One region of the Neptuniibacter sp. QD37_11 genome, then DNA from elsewhere that is predicted to be linked to it. Evidence: predicted binding sites of a transcription regulator. Region 1 holds the regulator's gene; the other holds the start of a gene.
The links. The regulator FliA, encoded in region 1, starts transcription of late flagellar genes. The targets are predictions, from matches to a motif close to CTAAAGTTNNNNNNNNNNCNGCCGATA.
Positions count from the first base shown of each region.

Region 2: flgM (flagellar biosynthesis anti-sigma factor FlgM) is a predicted target of FliA. The motif match lies at 2,917-2,943, and genes of this name have one in related genera.

Region 1 is NZ_CP180552.1:599,287-603,710, reverse strand. It holds gene ACMXYT_RS02575 (chemotaxis protein CheA) at 1-181, opposite strand, end outside; gene ACMXYT_RS02570 (protein phosphatase CheZ) at 194-991, opposite strand; gene cheY (chemotaxis response regulator CheY) at 1,010-1,393, opposite strand; gene ACMXYT_RS02560 (RNA polymerase sigma factor FliA) at 1,474-2,184, opposite strand; gene ACMXYT_RS02555 (MinD/ParA family protein) at 2,197-3,024, opposite strand; gene flhF (flagellar biosynthesis protein FlhF) at 3,040-4,424, opposite strand, start outside.
Region 2 is NZ_CP180552.1:3,017,108-3,021,531, forward strand. It holds gene flgB (flagellar basal body rod protein FlgB) at 1-5, opposite strand, end outside; gene ACMXYT_RS14115 (CheR family methyltransferase) at 252-1,103, opposite strand; gene ACMXYT_RS14120 (chemotaxis protein CheV) at 1,135-2,070, opposite strand; gene flgA (flagellar basal body P-ring formation chaperone FlgA) at 2,147-2,842, shown strand; gene flgM (flagellar biosynthesis anti-sigma factor FlgM) at 2,977-3,285, shown strand; gene ACMXYT_RS14135 (flagella synthesis protein FlgN) at 3,294-3,773, shown strand; tRNA gene ACMXYT_RS14140 (tRNA-Arg) at 3,846-3,922, shown strand; gene ACMXYT_RS14145 (response regulator) at 3,942-4,424, opposite strand, start outside.

The sequences.
Region 1 (4,424 bases):
CAAGTTGCAAGAAACCTGCACCACCTTTTACGGTATGAAAGCCACGAAATATTGCGTTGAGCAGATCACTGTCATCTGGACGCTGCTCCAGATCAACTAACTGTTCAGATAATTGCTCAAGGATTTCACCTGCTTCGACAAGAAAATCCTCAAGAATCTCCTGATCCACATCCAAACTCATACGGCGCTCCTCTTAAAAACCCAGACTGGAAAGCAGGTCATCAACTTCATCTTGGTTACTGACTACATCAGCACTATCTTTGTTGACCTGCGGCCCCTCAGCCTGAATAGGATTCTTTTTATTATCCTGCTTGTCATCTTCTGGTGCGGTTTGCACCTCGATGCCCGACAATTTTTCAACCTGAGCAGCCATTTCCATCAAACCAACAAGGTGTGTTTCTACATTTGTCACCAAGTTAATAACACGACGGATTAGCTGCCCTGTAATGTCCTGATAGCTCTGAGACACCACAATATCAGTCAACTCTGACCGCAAAGTTTCAATTGTCTTTTCAGATTCTTCTTTTACTGCACATGTACGGTCATAGACGCCGTTCAAATTGTCGTGTTCTTTTTCTAACTGACCAACTAGCGACAATAGGTCTTTAAACCGTTCACTCTGTGAATCTAAACGATCAACCAAACCCAGCGCCTTATCGACACGGTCCATGGTTTCATGTGCATTTTTTTCGGTAACTTCAATTACATAATTGAGACGATCAGCTGCATCCGCATCTTTAGGAGCTGCTTCATCATCCAATTCCAAGCTAGTACCTAGCTCTGAAGAAAAGGCTTTAATCGCTTCATGCAGGCCACGTGTCAGATGACCCACTTCACTAAAGAAGGTCTTATGTCTGAATTCATGGAGTTCTTGGATCAGATCCATGGCTTCAGAGAGATTCCCTTCATTCAGGACGGAAACCAATTCCTGAGCCTTCAACTGCAATTCCATTTCGAAGCGCCCTACACCTTTATCTGTTCCTGCAATCATTACAACGGACCCTATTTCTTATCCTAGGCGTTCAAAGATCTTATCAATCTTTTCTTTCAGCACTGCTGCAGTAAATGGCTTAACTACATAACCGTTTACCCCTGCTTGCGCCGCCGCAATAATCTGCTCTTTCTTAGCTTCTGCTGTAACCATAAGCACTGGCATGTGAGCTAAGTTAGGATCAGAACGAACCTCTTTTAAAAGATCGATACCGGTCATTCCTGGCATATTCCAATCTGTGACCAGAAAATCAATTCCCCCTTGCTTAAGGATCGGCAGTGCAGTCTGACCATCATCCGCTTCCTGAACATTTGTCATGCCCAGATCGCGCAATAGGTTTTTAATAATTCGTCTCATTGTGGAGAAATCATCCACTACAAGAATTTTCATGTCTTTATTCAAGACGGCCTCCTGTTAGAACTACGCAACTTGTTGAGTCTACACTTAATTACCGCAATTACGTTGAGTCTGGTCAACCCTTTTTATTGCCAATCACTTAGTCGCGAACGCAACCTTAACGCTGCTTGACTGTGGATCTGACTAACTCGAGACTCACTTACACCTAAAACTTGACCAATTTCTTTTAAATTGAGCTCTTCATCATAATAGAGCGCTAACACCAACTTTTCCCGTTCTGGTAAGTTATTTATAGCTGCACTTAGCGCTTTTAAAAATGCTTCTCGCTCAAAATTTTGATTTGGACCGGGATCATCGTTAGCAAAAGACTCCCCTGGACCTTCATGTTGAGGATTGATCATCTCCTCGAAACTAAAGAGTCTGCTATCCAAACTATCCTTAAGCAAATTATGGTAATCAGCAACACTAATCCCCATCTCTTTAGCCACTTCTGAATCTGTTGCATCGCGTCCTGTTCGAGCTTCTATCTGCTGAATAGCTTCTGTTACGCGACGACTATTTCGATGTACCGAACGCGGCGTCCAATCACCACGGCGTACTTCATCAATGATGGAGCCACGAATGCGGATCCCTGCATAAGTTTCAAAGCTCGCTCCTTTTGAAGCATCGTATTTACTTGCGGCTTCAAGTAAACCGATCATGCCTGCTTGTATAAGATCATCCAGCATTACAGTCGCAGGCAAGCGAGCAAGCAAGTGATGTGCAATACGTTTAACTAGCGGCGCATACTGCTCAATTAGCTCTTCACTCGTTTGTAATTGCAGCTGGTTGTACATACCGCCTCTTTGCTAGTCCGAAGGGCGAACTCCTTGAACGAGCCGCTCAACAAAAAACTCTAAATGACCTCGGGGCACAGTTTGAACCGGCCACCCATTTACTTTATTCGCTAATTGACGATATGCCAAGGAGACTTTGCTCTTTGGAAACGCTTTTAAAACAGCCACTTGACGTTGAACCGCCTTACGAACATTTTCATCATAAGGTATTGATCCTACATATTGAAGGGTCACGTCAAGAAACCTATCAGTAACTGTTAATAACTTCCCAAACATATTACGTCCTTCCTGCTCACTTCGAACCATATTGGCCAGAACGCGGAAGCGGGTCATCCTATAATCCCGATTTAACAGTTTAATTAAAGCATAAGCATCGGTAATTGAGGTGGGTTCATCACAAACAACTACTAAAACTTCTTGTGCGGCTTTAACAAAGCTCACGACCGAATCAGAAATACCTGCTGCCGTATCAATGATCAGAACATCGGTATCATCAGCCACTTCATTAAAAGCATGTATTAATTCTGCATGCTCATGCGGTGACAATGCTGTCATCTCTTGTGTACCAGATGAAGCCGGTACAATTTTTAGATGCTCGCCTACGTCCAGCATAATATCCTTTAGGCCACATTCACCATTCAGAACATCAGCAATATTCTTTTTCGGACGCAAACCTAACATCACATCGACGTTTGCTAAACCTAAATCAGCATCCATCAAGATAGATTTATGACCTAGATCACCTAAAGCTAACGCCAAATTCACCGAGACGTTAGTTTTCCCAACGCCGCCTTTACCACCGGTTACCGCAATTACTTTAACGGGTTTATGTTGATTCATTATTAATTCCCACCATTAACCCGTTTTATAGATTGAATCGAGCGCAGACATTTTCTTTTCTGCTTCTATAGCTCGTTGAGCCGTTATGACAGCTCGACTAACCAACTCATGTTTTTTGGCAATATCAATATCATCAGGGATACGCTGTCCATCGGTAACGTAGGAAACAGGCAAACGCTTTTCGACGATCAAAGAAATAGCTTCACCTAAGCTACCCGATTCATCCATCTTACTCAGCACACAACCATTCAAGCCTAACCCCTGATAAGCATTGAATGCCTGTTCAACAACCCTGCGTTGACTGCTGCAAGAAACGACCAATAGCTTCTTAAGACGCAAACTTACACCCTCCAGCATGGCCAATTGAGCCTCACTATGCGGCTCATTTGCATTCAATCCGGCAGTATCTATCAGCACTAATCTCTTGTTTCGCAGAGAGTGCAAAACGTCATCCAAACTATTATTTTCATCAACAACTCGAACCGGAACGTCAAGAATTCGCCCAAAGGTTCTTAACTGTTCATGTGCCGCAATTCGATAGGTATCAGTCGTTACCAACGCCATACTTGAGCTACCGTATTTCAGTACATGACGCGCTGCAAGCTTACCAATGGTTGTAGTTTTTCCGACACCTGTTGGTCCGACAAAAGCGATCATTCCACCGCGTTCGATAAAATCTTCACCCATCACAGGGATCGCATCCGACAAGCGCGTCAGCGCATTTTTCCATGCTTTATCCGGCGCCAAACCTGATTCAACATGAGAAAGTAGATGCGTAGATAATTTCTCACTCACACCTAACAATTCAAATTTTTTCTGCAATGGAGATTTTGTAGGAGCAGACGCTTGCACATTACCTTGGGCTAAAACTTGCTGACTTAGTAGGTTTTTAAGCTGCGCAATTTCGTCCTGCATTGACTGAATAAGATGTTCGGCCCCTTCATTTGAAGGCGCAGCTGACATAGACAATTCACTTTGCAGATCTAAACCGAGCCCAGGATCATCAACAGCGGGCTGTTGCATAAAGTTCTGATGAGCCGTATTAGCTTTCTGTTTTTGCCTTTGTTTCAACGAAGCCAAAATTGTTCGCAGATCATCGTCTTGTTCTATCTGCTTATTAACCTGACCTGGAACGTCATAATTTTGACTTTCCTGCTTACCCTGAGCTTCCGCTATTTGCATTCGCGCCTTTTGTAGCTCGCCCTCTAAGTCTCGATTAGAAGCACCGCCACCTGTTAGCACGTCAATTTGGGACTGCCGTTTTTGCGTTTTCTTTTGTTTGCGAGAAAACTCTTGTTGAGCCGCCTCATAATCATTTTCATGAGCAGCCACAACTTCAACACCACCAGCGACACGATGATTAGACACAATAACTGCGTCCGGACCAATCTCATCCCTGA
Region 2 (4,424 bases), 1.2 Mb from region 1:
GCCATTTCATTGCCTCATTTAACATTACCCCTAACAAAGCAAACCGCATGCCAAACAGATAAAACCTCATATTTTCAATATGTTAAGTATTTTACACATATATTAACAACCACCTACCATCTAATAACGGCAAACTTAAACCGCCAAATTGCCGCTGGCGGCAAGGGAAACTAACTCAACAAAAAAGAGGCAATAAAAAAGCCGCTTACCTTAGGCAAGCGGCTTTTTCGAAAACAGATTGATCTATCTGACTAAATAGCTTGATAAATAATACCTGGGCGACAATGAATCATTTTGTATTTATCGGAAAGGCCAGAAAGGAATTCAGAGGCACCTAGTATCAGGTAACCTCCAGGTTTCAACACGCCATGCATCTTGGATAAGATCTCAGTTTTCTTTTCACTAGAGAAATAAATCAACACATTTCGGCAGAAAATCACATCAAATTTACCCATCGACGAGTATTGCCCAAGCAGATTAATACTCTGAAATCTGACTTTTGATTTGATTTCCGGTTTTACTGCCCAACTACCATTAGGCGTTTCACGGAAATGCTGGGTTAGACGTTCTTGGGACAAGCCTCTGCCTATTGCCAGCATTTCGTATTCACCTCGACGTGCTTGCTCAAGCACTTGGGTAGAAATATCGGTAGCGATAATCTCTTCAGAAGCCAACTTACCAGGATTTTTTTTCTTAAATTCATCCAGCGTCATACTGATTGAATAAGGCTCCTGGCCAGTCGAACACGCAGCAGACCAAATTCTAATTTTGTTCGAGCCAATTCCCTGACTCAGCATTTCAGGAACGATACGATCACGCAAAATATCGAAAGGATGAACATCCCTAAACCATAAGGTTTCGTTAGTGGTCATCGCATCGATAACTTGTTCACGCAATCGTTTAGATGTAGGGCTTTGCAGTTTAGTAATGAGCTCTTTCAGCCCAGGGCAATTATTTTCCTGAACAATTTTTCCTAAACGACTTTGCACAAGATATTGCTTATGCTTTGCAAGCAATATCCCACTACTATCCTCAAGGAAGCGACTGAACAATTCAAAGTCAGCATCCGTGATCGTAAAATTTGATCTACCGGAAATACTCATGGAAAGAGTAACACCCCTACCTTGTGCCTTATTACTTTTCTACTTGCTGAATACGCTGTACGACAGCTGTAGCAAGATCATCCGGGTTAAACTTAGCAAGGAAGCCATCGGCTCCCACTTTTTTAACCATAGACACGTTGAAGCCACCCGACAAGGATGTATGCAAAACCACATGCATATTACTCATGCGTTCATCTTCACGGATCATAGATGTCAATGTATAGCCATCCATCTCTGGCATCTCGATATCAGAAATAATCATCAAGAAATGATTTGTCACATCCGTACCGCGATCTGCCATATCACGCAATAAGTCCCACGCCATTCGGCCATTATTGCAAGAGGTAACCTTAATCCCCAAGTTTTCCAAACTACGCTGCATCTGATTTCTAGCAACCGAAGAATCATCAACGATTAAAATTTGATAATCACGAGCCTTCTCACGCACAGTATCATCAGCAACATCTTTACTAACTTCTGTAGGCATTGGATAAAGGTCAGCAAGGATCTGTTCAACATCGAGAATTTCTATTAGTTTATTTTCATACTCAAAGATAGCGGTCAGGTAGTTCTCAACGCCGATCTCTGTTGGCGGAGCCATTATTTGATCCCATTGAGTATTCAATATGCGGTCAACCTTACGCACCAAGAAAGCAAGTGTTCGACGGTTATACTCAGCAACTATCAGGAAGCAATCCTGCCTTTGCTCCTGAGGAACGGTTTGACGCCCAACAGCTTCTGACAAATCCAAAACAGGAATCGTCTCGCCACGAATATGCGCCATACCTTTAATAGCAGAAGTCTGACGAGGCACCTCTGTAAGCTCGGGGCACTGCAATACTTCACGCACTTTAAAAACATTGATGCCGTATTGCTGCTCTGATTCCAAAGCAAACAATAGCAGCTCCAACCTGTTCTGCCCTACCATTTGGGTACGTAGGTTTACACTATCTAGGATACCTGACATGATCTAATAATCCCGTAGAGATTAAATCTATTCTGTTTGTACGCCGTTACATAAACATAATGTTAGTTACAACAACGTGAATAAGCATAATTTAACACGACTTTTCCTCCTAACCACTGTTCTTTTGGCCCCATTCGGCGCTATAGCAGCCGATCAAACCGAAAAATTAGAGCAGAAGGCGCTGCTTTTTCTGCAAGAACACTACAAAAAAGCCAAGCCAGATGCGCGTACTGAGATCAAACTTAACCCGATTAGCCGAAAAATCAAACTAAAAAACTGCCAACAACCCCTAGAATTTCAATCACCTAAGGGAAATGGAAGCAGAATCACCTTTAGAGCTAAGTGCCCATCTCCTATTTGGCAGCTATTTGTAACTGCACAAATTAAACTCTATGGAACAGCGGTAATCAGTAGCACCAGCCTGCCTCGAAACACTCCCCTTAGCTCTCAGCACCTACACCGCTCGGAAGTCGATATAACTAATCTGCGCTCAGCCTATTTTCTCCGTACTGAAGAAATTATAGGCTGGACTACGAAAAGAAGTATTGCAGCTGGCACAATTTTTACTGCACCCATGCTAAAACCACCGCTGGCCGTATCTAGAGGAAATGCCGTAATCATAGAAGCAAGACGTAGCGGTATATCAATTAGAGCTGCAGGAACAGCACTACAGGACGGCGCTATAGGCCAACAGATCAAAGTTAAAAATGATCGTTCTGGCAATATTGTTAAAGCTATGGTTATTGAGCCTGGGCTTGTTCGAACCCCATAACCTAAGGTAATCCGACATGGTGTCATCTACCTACAGCTGCTATACTCGCTTTATTAAAGAAAAAAATATTTTTTCTAAAGTTTCCAAATTAGCCGCCGATAAGCTGGTTCAGATACAAGTTTGAGGACGGAAAAATGATCAACGACATCACGGGCCTGTCATCGTCGCAGACGAATAGCACTCGTGCACGAGCAGGTGAAAGCAATGCAACCAAAACTGGTAGCAATGACGCCCCTGCGCAGTCTCCGTCCAGTAAAGGTGATACAGTTAAACTCAGCAATGCAGCTCAGACACTGCAGAATGTTGAAAAGCAATTGGCCAATGCACCTGATGTGGACAGCGAGCGTGTCGAGCGACTAAAACAAGAAATTGAAAGTGGCAGCTATCAAATCAATGCTGAACGTGTAGCAGAGAAGATGCTGAACTTCGATAGCCTATTGTAAGTTTCGCTATGACCGAACAACAACATATAGAACTGGATACCCTGCTCAAGCAGGGTATTTTGCTTTTAGAATCACTTAACACTATTTACGACAGAGAGCTTGAAGCTCTCAGTAGTAAAGATCTTGAGCAATTAAGTGATATCACCCAAGAAAAGATGGGCGTAATTAACAACTTCCATAACTTTACTTTGGAACGTGTCGCTCTATTAAAGTCTTTTGGCATTGAGATGGATTCAGAGGATTACTCAACTGCAGAAGACAATACCTCAGCAGCACAGCAGACCAACACACTTTATGCTGAAATTAAAAAGCACTTAAAGGAATTGCAGCATAAGAATAAGCGTAATGAACAAGCGATTTACCGTAATCAGCAAAACGTGAATCAACTACTCGCTATTGTTCGCGGTCATAAGAAGCAAGATCAGCTCTATGGCAAAGCTGGCGCCTCAAAACTATACAAAGCACAGAGCAGCTTAGGGAAAGCTTAAACTGCTCTAACCTTCTAGACCTAGTGACTCGATCAGAAAATCTCGCTAGAATTCCGAAAATTCGAAAAGCATGTCCCAGTAGCTCAGCTGGATAGAGCGGTCCCCTCCTAAGGGACAGGCCAGGGGTTCGAATCCTCTCTGGGACACCATTTCCCAATGACTTAGAGTTTACCGCAATAAGTTACCCAATGAGCCTTTAGGCAATAACGCAACATCATGGCTTAGGTAACGCTTCAACTGATGCTGCTTATCAAGCTCAATACCTTCTAAGCTAAAACGCTCCGAAAGCTTTAGATATCGCTGAACCATTTTTATACGCTCATCGCGCTTCTCTTTGCTATCTCTAGCCGTTTCTAAGAAGAGCTGAGCTAAATTTAACAATGCGTTTACATTGCTGGAATCATATTCGGTCGCTAAACCAAAATATTTGAGCGCCTGAGGCATCTTTCCTGATAAATAGTGTTTCACGCCTAAGCGATTCACTTTAATACTCATATCAGGATCGTGTTTCTTACCTGGCACTTTCTTCTGCTTCGCAACAGGCTCCAATATAGGCACAGCATCACCCATAACACTCAAAAGCTCTCGATCAAGATCTAAAGGTGTAGCCAGTTCTGAATTAATACGCTGAGCATCTCGCGTGGCCTTATT